Regions from separate parts of the Acinetobacter haemolyticus genome, predicted to be linked through region 3. Evidence: predicted binding sites of a transcription regulator. Region 3 holds the regulator's gene; each other region holds the start of a gene.

Region 1 (6,532 bases), 1.7 Mb from region 3:
ATTATTACGTTAAAGAAACAGCTATTTTGAGCGGTTTTTTTAACGTAATTCAGAAAAATAGAATAATAAACTATTTATTAATCACAAAAAACCAATATATTTAAGCAATTAATTTTTTATATTTTTTAGTTTATTATTTCTCTTAACTTCAAAATAGTTGAATAATTTATTTTGGAATTTTTCCACTTAAATATATTAAATTTCATGTTAAATATAACATAATTCATATTGGGTTTAGTTGTGTAGTATTTACCTTAACAGCTAATCACAGCTACTAATTTTAGATGTATCTTGGGTTTACATTCATGCTTAATAAATTTCCTGTACCTGAAGATCTTCCATATGATCTGACTACAATTTATTATCGCCTTTTTATGCAGCTTCCTCTAGGGGAACTAAAGGATACTGTAGACTTACAAATGGCGCTTAATCAAGTAAACGCAGCTGATATTTATGCTTTACAGGACTATCCAACACATAACCTATCTGCTTACACCGGTTGGGCTATTAGTTCAGAATTAACTCAAGCTGCAAGTAAACAACGGCCAGTATTAATCGATAACCTGTACTGCTGGGGATCACAACTCTATCGTTCAGTGAACCCATATAAACTAGATCTGAGTGGTAAAAATCTACTCAGGATTCCACAATATACGAAATTACCTGAATCTGTTGATGCTGTTATTGCAGAAGATGATAATCGTTTAGATATTTCTGATTATGATAATAAAAAAATTATAGCACCTGTCTCTACAATGCAAGGCGTTATTCAGCAAGGCAGTGTAATTAAACGAGGTGATCTAATCTTAGCCAAAAATGAAAAAGTCTCACCAGAAAAATTGATTGCACTCAGACGAGCTGGGGTTAAAGAACTCACAATTTATAGAAATCCACGAATACTAGTTGTGAGTATGCATAGTTTTGATGAGGAGCATTCACTTTGTGAAGAAAGCGTGTACGTTAAAGACGTTTTAAAAACGTGGGGTTACGATCATGTCGAGATAAAACTGCTTAAACCACAGCGTTATGATTCAGCGTTCAATAGCCTTAAGAAAGAAAAAGACCTTACTTTAGATGAAACATTAACAACAGATTGGGAAAGTTATAATCTTTTTTTTGAAGAACATATTCCTAATTTTGATGTCATGATTCTATGTACACATAAGAATGTTGGTGGTTCTGTATTTTCAATCGGTAGACTTACGACTTTTGATCCTGGCAGTATGCCCTCAAATTTCCAAACACGCTCTATCCCTGCTGCAGAAATGGGCATTATTAGAAGCATGCCTAGAACTCCTCAAGTACGTGAAATCGTACCGCTCTTTGATGATCAAGGTAATCCGAGAGGCTCTAAAACCGTTATCACCGAAGATAAAGCGACGATCATTAATCTACCCGGTGATATGCAAGACATTGCCTTACTCATGCATTTCATGGTGAAGTATATCTTAAATAAACATGACGTCGATTTTTTCAACAAAACATTTATAAAGGGTTTCACCAAACAAAAAATTGAAACAGATTCCAGTCAAAAGAAATTGTTATGGGGCAAATATCAACTACACAATGATGGCGAATATTCCTTAGAAATGATTGAACAGCAGAATTCGTATCAAATCCAACCATTTCTTACCGCGAACTGTATTGCAATCATCCCTTTTTCTGAACAGCCAATTCAAGCAAATGAAATGATTTATTTTATGAAGATTGATTAAATGTAAATTTATAACAAAGGTTATACATCGCATAAAAAACCATAACTTAATTTTTGTCATGGTTTTTTATTAGCAAAATTATTTATTATTCACATCAATTTTAAATATCTTCCCATTACATACCCAAACTGTATAAACCTGCATATCAATCTCATAAATATATTCTGTTGCACTGCAAAAAGATCGGCCATCTCTATGTTTGAAATATCTTGGATAAGACTTCCCCATCTTTCTAATTAAATCGCTTTCACTATCTCCAATGCTAACAAGCTCATAGGCGGAACGCATTGAATTTGTTTCTCTGGCAAAAGTAGTGACTGACATTAAAATTGAAATTATTGCGAGTATTAAGTATTTCATTCTATAAAACTCTTATTATTTAATTCACATAATTTACCAAACAGTAAAAACAAAGTCATTACAAAAAAACTGATGCTTTACTTTATCGTTGCATAGAGCAGCGGACTTATCATCCGTTGGTCTAGGTAACTAAATTTAGTATTTATCTGACCTTGAACCCTAAAGTTCAAGGACTTAGTTATGTAAAATCTCTAACTAATTTTTTACTCAGAAGCTTATCGTGTATTTCGTATTCAGATTGGCATGTTCAGGTAAGTTATGTACATCCTGATCCGTAATAACCCCATGCTCAGGCATTTTAAAGGTATTGTAAGCTTCGTTCTTAGGAACAACTGGAGCTTTATTTATACTTTCATAATTCGAAGATACACAGCCAACAAGCCCTAACCCCAGTGTAAACGCAATTAAAAATGTCTTCATAATTCCATTGATTACTATAAAAGTCACATAATCTAACAAACTATTCCGTGAATGTCTTATGACTAAAATTTATGAGTTATAACATCAAAACGTTAACTAAAAATGCAAAATCGCTTGAATTAAATTTAAAAACCAGAAAACAGATCAGACAAATCTGTCTAAAAAAACCAAAGAGTCTACTATGTCAAAATTTCTCAAAAGATATTGATATAAAACAATTTTTACTATAATTAAGAATAAATTATGGAGTAAAATTACACTCAAATAATATAGTTTTATTGAAATTTCATCAATAAACCTTATATTAGTACATGCACTAGGTTCAACTTAGTGCTTATTCATAACGAGAGGAATACCTCATGAAGAAGTTTACAGTTGCAGTTTTTGCAAGTTTCGCCGCACTGACAAGTTTCAGTATGCAAGCTTCCGCTTCAGAGCAAGAATGTAAAAAGTTACAAGATAACTATAACCTTATCTATGCCTCTAAAGGCTTCTGCTTCAAAGATGCTGATGCAAAAGCAAAATACGGTAATGAAAACTGCCACACAACTAAGCCTAAGTTTTCTGAAAAAGAACAACAACGCTTAGATGAAATTAAAGCGCGTCAAAAAGAATTGAATTGTAAATAAGCATATTCTCTAGGCTAATGTCGATAAAAATTATCGATTCGCTCCATGAGAATTATTTTAAAGGACTAATCATGGCATACGATGACCAAAATATTTTTGCAAGAATCCTGCGTGGTGAATTACCAGCGATAAAAGTTTATGAAGATGAACAAGTTCTTGCTTTTATGGATATCATGCCTCAAGCCGATGGTCACACTTTAGTGATTCCAAAGACCCCAGCCGTTACCCTGCTAGACCTTCCTGCCGATGCCGCTGCTTATACGATTCAAATCGTGCAGAAAATTGCTCAAGCGATGGAAAAGGCGCTAGACGTAAAAGGGATTGTATTAATGCAACTAAACGGTTCTACTGCTGGTCAAACTGTACCGCATATACATTTTCATCTGATTCCAAGTTCAATCCATGAGCTTGGTCGCCATGCAGCTCAAATGGGTGATCAAGAAAAGATTAAAATGCTGGCTGAAAAGATCAAAGCTGCTCTTTAAGTTTTGTAATCATTAAAAACGGAGCTTCTGCTCCGTTTTTTATTTTTGACTATTTGTATAAAAATCAACAATAAATCTAGCTTTAATCCGAACTTAACCGTCATAAAACTGTCATTTTTCCTTCACTTCTTTGTCACAAAGTTTACCGATACTGCATACAAGTTAGTGAGCTATGTAACTTTTTGTACATAAGCAAACTTATAACAGTAACTAAGGCAACAGCCATTTACAAAAAAGTGTTTTGGAGAAATCTCAATGAAAAAATTGCTTCTTGCTGCTACTGTAGCAACATTAGCCATGAATGCAGCGCAAGCAGCACCAACATTGTATGGTAAGCTCAATGTGACGCTCGATCAAATTGATAAGAATGGCTTTAAAGACGAAAGCGTAACAAAAGTAAACTCAAATGCATCTCGTATTGGTGTAAAAGGCGAAGAAAAATTAACTGAAAACCTTTCTGCTGTTTACTTAATCGAATGGCAAGTTAATGCAGACAGTGAAGATAAAGATGGCAGAGAATTAACTCAACGCAATCGCTTTATTGGTCTTAAATCTGATGGCGTTGGTACATTAAAAGTTGGTAAATACGACTCTTATTTCAAAACAGCAGCTGGTAATAACCAAGATATTTATAACGATCACAATGAACTTGATATGACTGCTGTCCTAGCTGGTGAAGATCGTTTGAATAATGTGATCGGTTTTGAAACAGATAAAAAATTATTAGGTGGTTTGGCTTTCAACATCATGTTCCAACAAGGTGAAGAGTCTTCTACTAAAGAAAATGCAGCTAATGGTTACAAAGGCAGTCGTGATGGTTTTGGAGACGGTGTTTCTGCTTCGATCACTTATGACAACAAAGATTATGGTTTAGCTGCTGCAGTAGCTGGAAACTATGGTATTGCTTCTAAATATGGCGCATATGGATTATCTGGTATTTATACAGATGCAATCCGTGTAACAGGTTCACTTGATTTCACGAAATTAGGTTTTGATGGTTTTGTTTTGGGCGCTTTATGGCAAACTGCTCAACCTACAGACGATACTGTGACGACAACCAGTGGTTCTGATGTAACCTCTTATAAAGGCCTACAAGAAGATGCATATGGTGTAACAGCAGCATACAAAATCCCTTCTACTCCGATTAAGTTAAAAGCACAGTATATTTCTGCTACGACAGAGTCGAATGGTCGTGATGATCGTAAACAAGATCTTTATGGTCTAGGTGCTGATTATCAAATCAATAAACAAGCACGTTTCTATGGCGTAGTTGGTCAGCAAAAACGTGATTGGTTAGTGAAAGATGATAAGAAAACAACTATTGGTTTAGGTATGGAATATAACTTCTAATTTGAAGCTTATTTCCTAATCAGTAAAAAAGGGCTTTATGCCCTTTTTTCATTTAGAGAATAGATAAATCGTTGCCACTACATTCATGAAAACAATTGAAATAAATGAATACCATAAAATTTTAAAAAAATGATCCTTTCTTAAAACATAATAAATTAAAAGTATGATCAGCAGTATCGTGGAGAAAAACAGCCAAATTATTCCAAGTAATTGGGAGCTTTCCCAAATATTTTTTTCTACTACAAAATAAACGTCTTTGTATAAAGATGGTATAAATAAAATCGATAAGAGAGATGAAAAGATAAATAACTTTTGTCGGAATTCTTTAATAAAAAAAGCAACAAGTATCAACATCGGTAAAGTGATGACGAAATAGATAAAAAATATTAAAAAGAAGCCCACTCCAGAACCTGCTACAGTCATTCTATCTCCTAAATTTAAACTCTAAAAAAACAAAGCCCATATTCAAATGAGCTTTATCTTATAAATCTATTACGTTTAATATTTACTTCTTCAAAAAACCACTCACTAGATTCAAAACATTTTGAATATCATTATTCGCTTCTTGTGGATTAGTACCACTCCCTTGTGGCGTTAAAGAGTCGATCACCTGCGGTAAAACCGATGCAATTGCGCCATAAATGGCTTGTTTAGGCGCCTGAGTTTGCTGTGCAACTTGCTCAACATCTTGGTCATCAAATAAACTTTGCATGTTTTGAGTTGGTATATCTGTATTATTTGGCTGATTAGGATCAACCCAACTTTGTACTTGGTTCGCCAAACCTGCATTTTTTAATTTGTCCAACGCACCTTGCAAACCGCCTTGTTTTTGAATCCAAGCCAAAATTAGGGGCAAAACGGCTATAAGCAAAGTTTGGGCTGAATTTCCACCTTTGGCGCTACTTTGTTGATTACCACCATTCAATTGACCCAGCACAGAACCAAGTATTCCGCCCAAACCGCCTTGTTGATTGGAGTTGCCCTGTTGTCCACCCATTTGTCCTAATACAGAACCAAGAATACCACCTAGCCCACTACTCGATTGTTGCTGACCGCCTAAAGCTTGTTTTGCTAACATTTCAACAATATTGCTTAAATCTGTCATGACGCATATGTTCCTTTGGAATATTTATCCAAAAAGCATACGCTGCTTTGAAAGTATAGAACAAAATTGAATTGTTAAATTTTGCAAGAACTTGAACACACACTCAATCAGATGATAGCGATCAAATAGTTCAACAGTTCATGATATTTACCAACGGAATTTATCCCAGTTTTCTGGGTTTGCCCAAAACTTGGAATTGAACCAATCTGGCACATGCTTATAGGTCAAAATATTAAACTGCCACAAGGCAAAATTGCTTTCATGTGTTGTTTTATCAATTAATTGAGTGAAACCAAGTGAACGTAATAACTTTTCGTCATCAATTTTACTCACGACCACAATTCGTTTTGCCATAAGGTCACGTAACCTTACCAATAACTGTGCTTTTTGTGTTTCTGTAATATTTTGCATTTCTTCGGTGTCAAATAATACAAAACCTAAATCATAACGCTGAGTAAAAGGCAGATT
Region 2 (6,532 bases), 950 kb from region 3:
TTATCGGTGGTGATCCGGGTATTGGAAAATCCACAATTTTGCTGCAAACAGCCACTCATATGGCCAGTAAGAACAGTTCCGCGCTCTATGTCACTGGCGAAGAATCTCTTTCTCAAGTTGCTTTACGAGCACAGCGTCTAGACTTACCTACCGATCAACTCAAAGTAATGGCCGAGACTTGTGTGGAACGTATTTGTGAAGTTCTAGCACAAGAACGCCCCGCGGTTGCCATCTTAGACTCTATTCAAACCTTGTATACCGAGACGCTACAATCTGCACCAGGTGGTGTTTCACAAATTCGTGAATCTGCGGCCCTACTCACACGTTTTGCAAAAAATAGTGGAACGGCGTTATTTATCGTGGGGCATGTAACGAAAGAAGGTGCTTTAGCTGGACCACGTGTGCTTGAACATATGGTGGACTGTGTTTTGTATTTTGAAGGGCAAACTGACTCACGTTATCGCATGATTCGTGCGGTAAAGAACCGTTTTGGTGCAGTAAACGAGCTAGGCGTCTTTGCAATGACCGACAAAGGGTTAAGAGAAGTTGCAAATCCTTCTGCAATCTTTTTAAGTCGTTATGACGAAGCAATCCCCGGTTCTATCGTGATGATTAGCCGTGAAGGTACTCGCCCCCTACTCGTTGAAGTTCAAGCACTGGTAGACGATGCACACACACAACCACGTCGTGTTGCACTTGGCTTAGAGCAAAACCGCCTAAATATGTTACTCGCAGTGATGCACAGGCATGGTGGCGTACAAACTGCAGGACAAGATGTATATGTCAATGTTGTAGGTGGATTAAAAATTACGGAAACAGGTTCTGACTTAGCGGTTCTACTTGCCTGTGCTTCGAGCCTACGGGGCAAGGCACTTCCACAACAACTCGCTGTATTTGGTGAGGTCGGTTTATCAGGTGAGATTCGTCCTGTTCCAAATGGTCAGGAACGTCTCCGAGAAGCAGCAAAACATGGCTTTAAATATGCAATTTTACCGCGTGGCAATGCACCGCAAAAAGCAATTGACGGGATTCAGGTGATTGCTGTTGCGCGTTTACATGAAGCTTTGACAGAGGCAATGCAATTGAGTGATGAATTGACATAAAAAAATATACTTTTTTGATTGAAATTCTGCACAAATACCTGCATAAATACACTCACAAATTGGAATTGAATAGGAATTTTCGATGCAAGTACACCAGCGTGGCTTGATGGCAGCTTTATTAATGGCAACTTTGGTTGCTGCACCCCTTGCGGAAGCGAAGCGTGCAGGTGGCGGTAAAAGCCATGGCATGAGCCGTTCTAGTTCAAGTCAATCACAGCCAGCAAATAATCAGTCTTATCAGCAATCACGTCAAGCAACACCAGCACAACAACAACCTGCTACAGCACCACAAAAATCAGGTCCTGGCGTAGGTGGTATGGTCGCTGCGGGTGTCGCTGGTGCAGCACTTGGTGCAGTAGCAGCAAATGCAATGGCTGATGATAAAGACCCAGCACAAACCGAGCAGCAAGCTGTAGCAGCGGAGGAAGAGAAACAAGGGCTTCCAAGCTGGATATGGGTCTTACTTGCAGCAGCAGCCGCCTTCTTTGTGTTCCGCAGATTAGGCGCAAAAAAAAAATTAGCAGCAAATAACCCATACGCTCCAAACAATGGCGGTCCAAACTCGAACCAGTTTAGCCGTCAAAGTTCACAACCAACTGCTCGCCAAACTGGTGACAACACCAATATCTTTGGTCAAGCAGTTGGCGGTGGTGCTGCAACACAATCTCCATTTGGTAACGCACCGACTCAAGCTCCATTTGGTAGTGCAACCATGAGTAGTGGTAATCAATTGCCAGACGGCACTGAACCTGCTGCTTTTTTACGTGTTGCCCGTCAGCGTTTCAACCATATTCAATCTATGAACACAGCAAGCAATATTCAGGAAATTCGCCGTTATTTAACACCTGACTTATATGCGTCTATGTATCAAGACATTATGGCAAACCAAGACCAAGATGTAGCTGAGTTTAGTAATCTCAATGCAATGATTGCAGAAACAGCAACTGAAAATGGTCAGTATGTTGTGAGTGTACGTTTTACAGGCACCGTAAGCGAAGATCTAAACAGTTTACCGCAACCATTTACTGAGATTTGGCATTTTGTTAAAGATGTTGGTTCACAGCAAGATTGGGTTGTTGCTGGGATTCAACAAGCTTAAAGCACTGTAGTTAAAAAGATTAAAAGAGCTGTTTCGACAGCTCTTTTTTATTGTATTAAGTTTCCTAAATCACTCAATCCCTCTATATTTTTCTTACTCAGCTAAAGACTAAGCCCTTCTCTAAATCCCCACTTCGTTTTAACTGTCATTATTCCATTTAACACAAATAGCATTAGATATAGGTACATCAACCGCATCCAAAAGATGCTTGATAAGAGTTACTAAACGATGACCATGTAGCAGATAATATCAAAATACCTTTTATCTAAAGCAAAAAAAGCCTTGCCGTAGCAAAGCTTTTATCATCTTGTAATCACTCAAATTAAGAAACGAATTGTAAGAACAACCAGTATAAACCACCAGATAATGCAATCGTCGCTGGTAACGTAAATACCCATGCCGAAAGAATCGTTCTAATCGTAGCAAAGTTTAAGCCTGATTTATTTGCGACCATCGTACCTGCAACTGCACTGTTTAAAACATGTGTTGTTGAAACAGGCATACCAAAACCATCAGCAGCAGCAATCGTACTCATCGCAACCAATTCAGCAGACATCCCTTGACCATAAGTCATGTGATTCTTACCAATACGCTCACCCACTGTAATAACGATACGTTTCCAACCCACCATTGTTCCTAAACCAAGGGCCAATGCAACGGCAACTTTTACCCAGTTAGGAATGTACTGTAGGAATGAATCCATATTGTTACGATAGTCTTTTACTACTTTTTGCTGTTCTGTGGTCATCACAGGTAGCGCATCTTCTTTATCTAAGCGCTTAAACGTTGTAGTACTTAAGTACATATCATTACGTAATTCAGCAACCCCAGCTTCTGGAATATCTTTAAGATCACCATAAGCTGCAACTTTTTCACCTAAATGCCCAGTCATACTCGCCAATGCAGGTAAAACTTCAGGTGTTTGTTCTTTGGTTTGGATGTATTTTGTCAGGATATCTCGCGCTTTTTCATCAGAAAATTCTTGTTGATCAACATTCAATACCAAAGCAGTTTGAGCTGATAATTGCTCAAAAGATTGTAAATGCTTTTGGTCTAAACTTTTGTTCAGCGAATAAGCCAATGGAACCAAGCCAATCAAGATCAACATGATTAGACCCATACCCTTTTGACCATCATTTGAACCGTGAGCAAAACTCACACCTGTACAAGTGAAAATCAGGATACCGCGAATGAGTGGTGGTGGTGGCTTATTTCCAACAGGTGGTTGGAACAACTCCATTTGGCGTTTAAAGATTTTTTTCACCAATAAGAATAAAACGGCTGCAAAAGCAAAACCAATCATTGGAGAAAATAATAACGCCTTACCGACCTTTAGCACTTGATCCATGTCAATGCCACTGGTTGCGCCAGTTGATGCATTTAACAAATGATTCATAATGCCCACACCTAAAATCGAACCAATTAGGGTGTGTGAACTCGATGCGGGGATACCCAAAAACCAAGTACCGAGGTTCCACAAAATCGCTGCAATCAACAGCGCGAAAACCATGGCAAAACCAGCCCCACTGCCGACATTCATAATCATTTCAACAGGTAATAATGCAATAATACCGTAAGCAACTGCACCACTTGCCACCATAACCCCTAAGAAGTTACAGAAACCTGCCCACATGACCGCTACTGGTGCAGGAAGCGCATTGGTATAAATCACCGTCGCAACAGCATTTGCAGTATCATGAAAACCGTTTACAAATTCGAATGCCAAGGCAATAAATAGTGCCGTAGATAATAAAATAACTGAATATAAACTTAATGGTGGGACATGGGATAAATCAGCACTCACCTGAAAACCAATATAAATCAGTGTAGCAACAATGACTGTTAAGAACACCGGCATAAAAAATTTAGGTGTTGGTACATGTACATTCGTCGATTGGGCTTGCGATTCTGTCGCAACTGGTGAATCCGAAGCAGGGGGTAGATTTGAATTCATGTAGACGGCTGGAGGATAAAAAAATCCCCCATATTGTTTAATTAAATTATGACAATTATATGACAAAGCTTTGTCACATGAACTCAAATTTTCATCATTTCATCACTTTTACACCAATTTTTTGTATCGAAACAGTGCGTTAAATCAAAATTAATCCATATTTTTCAACAAAATAAAGCAATATCAGGGTTAGAATAAATCGTTGTCTGATTTTGCAACAAACGCAAAAAAATATGACTTTTATTGGTCATACTGCGAACGTTTTGCTTTATTTTTAAGCATTATTACCTCGAATTGTTGCACTTTGATGAAAGTTTTATGACATTTTTCAATTTGAATGCGCGGTTCACCGCCTTTTAGATGGAAAATAAGCGCTTCAGCATTGCTTCTGCTACAATGCGTCTGCTTTTTATCTTTGCCATTACTGGGGTTCCTTATGTCCACGCTTGCCACCCTAAAATCTCTTCTCGCCCAACGTATCCTGATTATTGACGGTGCAATGGGAACCATGATTCAACGCCATAAGTTAGAAGAAGAAGATTATCGTGGTGAACGTTTTGCAGATTGGGCTTCTGATCTTAAAGGTAACAACGATCTTTTAGTATTAACTCAACCGCAGATTATTCAAGGCATCCATGAAGCTTATTTGGATGCTGGTGCAGACATCATTGAAACCAACAGCTTTAATGGTACTCGTGTTTCGATGTCAGATTATCATATGGAAGATCTTGTTCCAGAGATCAACCGTGAAGCGGCACGTCTCGCCAGAGCTGCATGTGATAAATATTCAACCCCAGAAAAGCCTCGTTTTGTGGCAGGTGTACTTGGCCCTACATCGCGTACTTGTTCAATCTCACCAAACGTCAATGATCCAGCATTCCGTAATATTACTTTCGATGAACTAAAAGAAAATTATATCGAAGCAACGCACGCCTTGATCGAAGGTGGTGCTGACATCATTTTGATCGAAACTGTATTCGATACCTTGAACTGTAAAGCGGCAATCTTTGCGGTCAAAGAAGTGTTTAAACAAATCGGTTATGAACTTCCCTTGATGATTTCAGGTACGATCACAGATGCCTCAGGTCGTACATTGACAGGTCAAACCGCTGAAGCATTCTGGAACTCAGTGCGTCATGGTGATTTGCTGTCAATTGGTTTTAACTGTGCATTGGGTGCAGATGCAATGCGCCCTCACGTTAAAACCATTGCTGACGTTGCAGATACCTTTGTTTCAGCGCATCCAAATGCTGGTTTACCGAATGCATTTGGTGAGTATGACGAAACACCAGAACAAACTGCAGCTTTTATTAAAGAATTTGCTGAGAGTGGTTTGATCAATATTACTGGTGGTTGCTGTGGTACCACACCAGATCATATCCGTGCGATCTATCAAGCTGTTAAAGATATTCCACCACGTAAAATTCCTGAGACTGTTCATGCTTGCCGTTTGAGTGGTTTAGAACCATTTAATATCTATGATGATTCTTTATTTGTAAACGTTGGTGAACGTACTAACGTTACAGGATCAAAAAAGTTCCTTCGTCTCATCCGTGAAGAAAATTTTGCAGAAGCTTTAGAAGTCGCTCAGCAACAAGTTGAAGCTGGTGCGCAGATCATTGATATCAACATGGATGAAGGGATGCTCGATTCGCAAGGTGCGATGGTGCATTTCCTGAACCTTGTCGCGTCAGAACCTGATATTTCGCGTGTGCCAATCATGATTGACTCATCGAAATGGGAAATCATTGAAGCTGGTCTAAAATGTGTTCAAGGTAAACCGGTTGTAAACTCGATTTCCTTAAAAGAAGGTTATGACGAGTTTGTCGAAAAAGCTCGCCTCTGCCGTCAGTACGGTGCAGCAGTTATTGTCATGGCTTTTGACGAAGTTGGTCAGGCAGATACCGCAGAGCGTAAGCGTGAAATTTGTAAACGCTCTTATGACATTTTAGTCAATGAAGTTGGCTATCCAGCTGAAGATATTATTTTCGATCCAAACGTGTTTGCAGTAGCAACAGGGATCGAAGAACACAATAACTATGCCGTAGACTTTATTGAAGCAACTGGTTGGATCAAACAAAACTTACCACATGCCATGATTTCAGGTGGTGTTTCTAACGTTTCATTCTCATTCCGTGGTAATGAACCTGTACGTGAAGCGATTCACTCCGTGTTCCTCTATCATGCCATCAAACAAGGCATGACCATGGGTATCGTAAACGCTGGTCAGATGGCGATTTATGACGATATCAATAAAGAGCTGAAAGATGCTGTTGAAGATGTTGTACTCAACCAAAACCAAGGTGAGACAGGTCAAGCTGCAACTGAAAAACTCTTAGAAGTTGCTGAAAAATATCGTGGTCAAGCGGGTGCTAC
Region 3 (6,532 bases):
AAACTGTGCTTTGTAAAATGCTCCGACACGACTGAAAGCGGAAAATTTCCCCAACCCATCCCTTGTTCTACCATATGAATTGCCATCGATAGATTGTCGGTATACCAATACGAATCAGAAACCAAAATACGAGGATCAGGTAGAGGATAATTTTTACTAGCGACAATAATTTGTCTAAACTCAGACAACATGGTGAGTTCATTTTTATGTTGTGCCTTGAGTTGTTGTGCTTGCTCAGGGGAAATGGCAGCGACAAACTGTTCAACACCTAATAGTCGAAAACGTTGATTGATATCGATATTTGATGAGCTATAAGCAATATATAAATCAATTTCATTGTTCTGTAGGCGTGCTTTTAATTCTTGCTGTGGTGCGCAAACCATTTCAATATTTAAAAGAGGATAGTGCTGAATTAATTGTTCAATGCCCTTTAAGATGATTTTTTGATTGATATCGGCTGCGACACCAATACAGATACGAGTTTCTAATCCTATTGAAAGTTCAGAGAGATGCATTTCGAGCTGGCGTAGCTTCGTCACAATCAATCTTGCGTGGGGTTCAATTGAAAGTGCAATTTCCGTTGGTGCTAGATGATTTTTACTGCGTTCAAATAATTTTAAATTCAATTCAGCTTCTAAATTGGCAATCGCCATGCTCACTGCGGAAGGAACCCGATTTAAGGCGCGGGCAGCTGCAGAGAAACTTCCTCGATCAATGATTTCTAGAATCAATTCAAGCTGCTCACTGCTCAGTTTCATTGCAATTTCCTTGTCAGTAAATCTGATAACGATTGACTTTTTTTATCAGATCTAGAGCGTAAAATCTAGAGATTGTTGATTTTAAGGTGTGATCATGCAAGGAACGAAACGAAGAGTAACTTATGTTTTTTTCTATGAAGTATTTAGCTTTTTGATCTGTGCCATGATTTTGGCAGTGCTTTCTGGTACAAGTATGAGTCATACAGGACCATTATCGGTGCTAATCGCAGTTATTGCGGTGACCGTAAATTTTTTCTACAACTATGTTTTTGAAATGTGGGAAAAACGACAAATTTCTAAAACGCGTACTGTGAAAAGAAGGATCGTACATGCAATTGGGTTTCAAATTGTTTTGGTAACGATCTTGATTCCATTGATTGCGTGGTGGATGCAGATCAGTTTACTCAAAGCATTCTTATTGGATTTTAGTTTGATGATCCTCATCCCATGTTATACCTTTGTGTATAACTATTTCTTTGATCACATTTTTGGCTTACCGAGCCATTTACTTGAAGCAAAACAGTTGAATGCAACAGTAAATAATTAATTCAATCTAAAAAACAAAACAGCCGATCTGTCTAGATCGGCTGTCTGTAGTTATTCAACTGCCCATTTATCCAATATAGAGACGTTCTTTTGGAAAAACGGCTGTAAAAGTTGAGCCTTCATTTTCTTTGGAGCTAATTTCGAGATGTGCACCGTGTTGCATCAATACGTGTTTCACAATCGCAAGACCTAAACCCGTTCCACCTGTTTGACGGCTACGCGCACTATCTACACGATAAAATCGCTCAGTTAGACGAGGTAAATGTTTCGGATTTATTCCAATGCCATTGTCTTGAACGGTAAAATAGGCTTGATCCCCATCCTCATGCCATCCAATGGTAATAATGCCACCTTTGGGCGTGTATTTAATCGCATTGGTGATGAGATTGCTGAAAGCACTGGCAATTTCCATGTCTGAGCCGATCAGATCACAGTGACTATCAATATCTAAGTTGAGTGTGTGACCATAATCAAGATTGTAGGCACGAGCATCATCAAATAATTGATTCATCAAATTTGCCATCTCAATAATCTGATTTTTTGCAACTTTTTTATTATTTTCGAGATTGGACAAGAGCAATAAGTCATTAACCAATGCATTCATACGTTTGGTTTGTGACTGCATTTGAGTAAAAGCACGTTTCCAGCGAGGGGTGATATCATCCTGATCAGTAAAGGTTTCGATATAGCCACTGAGTACGGTCAGCGGGGTACGTAACTCATGTGAAATATTATCAACAAAGTCCTTACGCATTTGTTCAAGATTATGCATGCGGGTGATGTCATGTGCGACCAAAAGGCGGCTTTCCCCCCCAAAGCGGGTAATTTTGACTTGCACATAACGCTCTTCATTCATTTGTGCTTGTAGACGGATGCCATCGGGTGCTTGATCACTATGGTTAAAATATTCAATAAAATTTGGTTGGCGCAAGATCGACAGCAAGTTACGCCCGCGATCCATTGGATTGATACCCAATAATTTTTCTGCGGCTGGATTCCACCATTCGAGCTGATGTTGGTCATCAATCAAGACAACAGCTTCTGCCAACGCCACCAATGATGATTGTGCACGGTCAATCAAACCTACCATTTCGGCTTGTACAATACGTTCTTGGCGTTGAGCGCGATAAACGTTGAACAATAATGCACCCCAAATCCCATTCAGATTCGGTGGCATATCGTAAGGACGATTAGAGATCCATTCATTGACGAGATAAAGTGAGCGAAGCTGTAGGATGAAAAACACCACAAAAGCGACGAAAATACAGCTCCAAAAGTATCCAACTCCAAATCCGATTAAGCTCGCAATCAATAAGAAAAACAATAATAGTCTTAAATCTTGTTTTGCAAACGTCCATAAGCTGCTGTATTGAAAACGTTGATGTTCGCGCGCCAGCTCAGGGACGGGATATGGTTCATACATAAAGGGTTTTAACCTGCTGCCAAATCAGCTCGTGTAGAGAAACGATAACCTGTGCCACGTACCGTTTGAACAAAGCGATCAACACCAAAAGGTTCTAACACTTTACGTAAACGACGAATATGCACATCAATAGTACGGTCTTCAATATACACATTTCCACCCCATACTTGGTCAAGTAATTGGGCACGTGTATAAGCACGTTCTGGATGTGTCATAAAGAAGGCCAGTAAACGATATTCAGTTGGACCCATATCGAGAATACTCTCACCAAAGCTCACACGCTGACTCACTGGGTCTAGCATTAAGCCATTGGCATCAATCACTTTTTCACCGCTCAGTGCATTGGCACGACGCAATACCGCTTTGATACGAGAAACCAGTTCGCGGGTCGAAAAAGGTTTGGTCATGTAGTCGTCTGCACCTGCATCCAGACCTTGAACCTTATGATCTTCTTCACCACGAGCTGTGAGCATGATCACAGGGATCTCTGCCAAGTTCTCATCTCGTTTCAAGCGACGGCACAAATCTACACCACTTACGCCACCTGGCAGCATCCAATCCAGCAAGATAAGAGCAGGACGCTGATCAACGATAATCTGATGCGCTTGCTTAGCATCCTCAGCTTGTAAACATTGGAAGCCAGCCATATCCAAAGAGGTATGGATCATTTCGCGGATCGGTAGCTCATCATCGACAATTAAAATATAGTCATCTTTCACAGCGCAATACCCTCAAAATCTGTAACGGTTAACCGTTTTGTTGTTATGACAGGCTTATTACAAAGATTAATTATGACAATATCATTGCAAAAGGGTAAATAAAGTCGAATTTAGCAATAAATTGTGACAATTGTGGGGCAGAGGAGTGACTAATTGATGACAGTTTGCTTGAAATTAAAACAAATAAATTCATCTGTTTAACAGCACTGTCTTGTAGCAGTTACATTTGTCACAAAACTGTAAAACGATTTTAATTTTTTTGTGTCGTGTTTTCAATAAATGATAAAAACACCGCACAACAGGCATTTAGGACGTCTTCCAATGGCTGTTTAAAGCCTTCTGATACCCAACGGATAATAATATGAGTCACATAGCCATTTAAACCTGTCGCCATCAGAGATACCTCCTCAGTGGTTTGCGGCACATTGGGCATCGTGATCATCACAAAGCCTTGAATAATCCGATCAAATTGCGTCAGCGTTTCTTGGATTGTCGCTTGATTGTGTAGGTCTTGGACGAGCATTGCATCGATGTAAATAATTCGTGCCATGCGTGGATCATCTTTAATGGTATTCAGTAGCGCAGATAACCCTGCTGTGACCATATTTTTCGGTTCAGGCGCAGCCATGAGTACAGCTTGGGTCAAACAGCTTTGCATTTTACTGATCATGCGTAAAAAAACAGTTTGGAAAAGTTCTTCACTCTTTTTAAATGACTCATAAAAATAGCGTTCAGTGAGTTTTGCTTCGTTACAAACATCTTTGACGGTCACAGAGAAAAATCCTTGTGTCCCATACATCGCAATACCTGCTTCAATCAGTTTTTCCCGACGAGCTTCTTTGCGTTCAGTTAAAGACAGACCTTTGAATTGACGCTCTTTGGTTTCGTTCGTTTTTTTCTTTGTATTGGCTTGCTTCTCAGTTGTCATCGAAAAACCGTTCCCTAAAAAAGTCTATATATCGTATGTCTAGCAGCGCTTAGATTGCAAACTGTTTAAAAATAATATGTCTTGTTTCTGTCGCTTTAGCCAATAACACGATGTATGACTCAAATGCCAACAGACCTTAGAACGAGCATTTATGACAAGCATTATGTTTGTTCTTGCCATTTGTCTTAAAAGCATAGTGTACTATATTGACAACATGTATTGTCAAAATTATATTGGTTACAAGTTAAACGGCACATGATCTGAGCGAATATGTGCATATCATTCGCAATACAAAGGATAGGCAATGAAAAACTTTAAAAATAAAGTCGCAGCGATCACAGGTGCTGGCTCTGGGATTGGACAACAACTGGCACTTTTGTTGGCTCAACAAGGCTGCCATTTGTCATTGAGTGATATCAATGAGAAAGGTTTGGCACAGACTGTTGAGTTGGTTAAACAGTATCCAGTTACTGTCACCACCAAAGTTCTTGATGTTTCTAACCGTGATGCGGTGAAACAATGGGCACAAGATACCGTACAAGATCATGGCTCAGTGAATATGATCTTCAACAATGCGGGTGTTGCATTAGGCTCAACTGTAGAAGGTGCAAGCTACGAAGATCTAGAATGGATCGTTGGAATTAACTTTTGGGGTGTGGTTTACGGCACCAAAGAATTCCTACCATTTATTAAACAAACTAAAGATGGCCATATCATCAACATCTCTAGTATTTTTGGCTTAACCTCACAACCGACACAGTCTGCATATAATGCGACTAAATTTGCGGTGCGTGGTTTTACTGAATCGCTTCGCCAAGAGTTAGATATTGAGAAAAGTGGCGTAAGCTCACTTTGTGTACATCCGGGTGGTATCCGTACCAATATTGCAAAAGCTGCAAAAATGAATGACAGCTTAAAGAGCTTAGGTATGGATCCAAATAAATCGATTAAGCAGTTTGATAAGTTTTTGCGCACACCACCTGAAGAGGCGGCTCGTCAAATCCTTCAAGCCGTATTGAAAGATAAACGCCGTTTATTAATTGGAACAGATGCTCGTATCGTCGATTCATTCCAGCGCTTATTCCCAACAGGCTATCAACGTATAGCGGCTTTTGCCACCAAAATGCTGTAATCGCTACGTTACTTCAAGAAAGCCATTCTAAATCGAATGGCTTTTTTTTAAATCAAAACTTTGATTTTCCCTTTCTTCCAAACGAACTGATAATACGTGGCTTGGAATACACATAGGCAGACAAAAGCCAGAGCATAGGCCATCCAAATTCCTGTTAGTCCCCATAGTGTGGTAAACCAATAAGCACAAGGAATCTCGATCAGAAGGATAGTGAAGATATTAATCAACATCGGTACAGTAACCGTTCCGCTAGCACGCATAATCGAAGCAAAAATCGCACTTGCACCAAAAAACAGCAATGACCATAACACGATAAATAATAGCTGCTGACCCAAAACGACCACTTCAGGATCGGTAATAAACAGTGCCATTAAATATTTGGAAAATAGATAGCCTAAAGCAATTAAGCTACCTGTAAACAGGAAGTTCATGCTTAATGCAGTACGAGTAACGCGACTGAGTAGCTCTGCTTTTCCTGCACCGATGGCTTGTGCTGCAAAAATAGAAGCGGCAATCGAGATGGAAAGTGCTGGAAATTGGATATAATTCAGAACTTGGTTGACTGCACCATAGGCTGCGGTCGCATTTGCACCATAACGATTGACTAAGCCAATAATCACCAAACCAGCCAATGAAGTGGTGACCATTTGAATCCCTGTAGGAATACCCAATTTAAGGATGAGTTTGCTTAACTCTGCATCATGACGTAGATGTTGTAAAAGTTGACGGTCGATTTTGAGTGGATGTTTTTTGTAATTCAGATAAAAGCCCAAAAAAACCAGCACTGCCAAATAACCGATAATACTGGCGATTGCGGGCGCAACAATACCAAGCGCAGGGAAGCCGAAATAACCTTTTAGCAGTATGGGGGTGACGGCTAAACCAATCAAACTGGTTAAACCCAATGCAATCAGTGGCGTTACGCTATCACCAACACCGCGTAAGATCGAGGTATAAATAATATACACAAAAAGCAATGGACTACCTGCCATCATCCACTGCACATAAGGCAATGACAGATGCATC

The links. Region 3 encodes PhoB, which activates phosphate uptake and scavenging genes when phosphate is short. Its sites were predicted from a motif close to TGTCATNAANCTGTCATAA; they were not measured.
Positions count from the first base shown of each region.
Region 1: a site for PhoB is predicted at 3,708-3,726, ahead of DS737_RS08565 (porin). Genes of this name have one in related genera too.
Region 2: a site for PhoB is predicted at 4,203-4,221, ahead of DS737_RS04635 (inorganic phosphate transporter). Genes of this name have one in related genera too.

Region 1 is NZ_CP030880.1:1,859,412-1,865,943, forward strand. It holds gene DS737_RS08540 (molybdopterin-binding domain-containing protein) at 306-1,715, shown strand; gene DS737_RS08545 (hypothetical protein) at 1,794-2,075, opposite strand; gene DS737_RS16275 (hypothetical protein) at 2,283-2,495, opposite strand; gene DS737_RS08555 (YARHG domain-containing protein) at 2,855-3,124, shown strand; gene DS737_RS08560 (HIT family protein) at 3,196-3,609, shown strand; gene DS737_RS08565 (porin) at 3,865-4,959, shown strand; gene DS737_RS08575 (YidB family protein) at 5,465-6,064, opposite strand; gene DS737_RS08580 (DUF6231 family protein) at 6,212-6,532, opposite strand, start outside.
Region 2 is NZ_CP030880.1:1,039,292-1,045,823, reverse strand. It holds gene radA (DNA repair protein RadA) at 1-1,103, shown strand, start outside; gene DS737_RS04640 (Tim44 domain-containing protein) at 1,186-2,202, shown strand; gene DS737_RS04635 (inorganic phosphate transporter) at 2,525-4,156, opposite strand; gene metH (methionine synthase) at 4,593-6,532, shown strand, end outside.
Region 3 is NZ_CP030880.1:89,109-95,640, forward strand. It holds gene DS737_RS00420 (LysR family transcriptional regulator) at 1-758, opposite strand, end outside; gene DS737_RS00425 (PACE efflux transporter) at 853-1,305, shown strand; gene phoR (phosphate regulon sensor histidine kinase PhoR) at 1,372-2,727, opposite strand; gene phoB (phosphate regulon transcriptional regulator PhoB) at 2,736-3,446, opposite strand; gene DS737_RS00440 (TetR/AcrR family transcriptional regulator) at 3,697-4,374, opposite strand; gene DS737_RS00445 (SDR family NAD(P)-dependent oxidoreductase) at 4,679-5,506, shown strand; gene DS737_RS00450 (MATE family efflux transporter) at 5,554-6,532, opposite strand, start outside.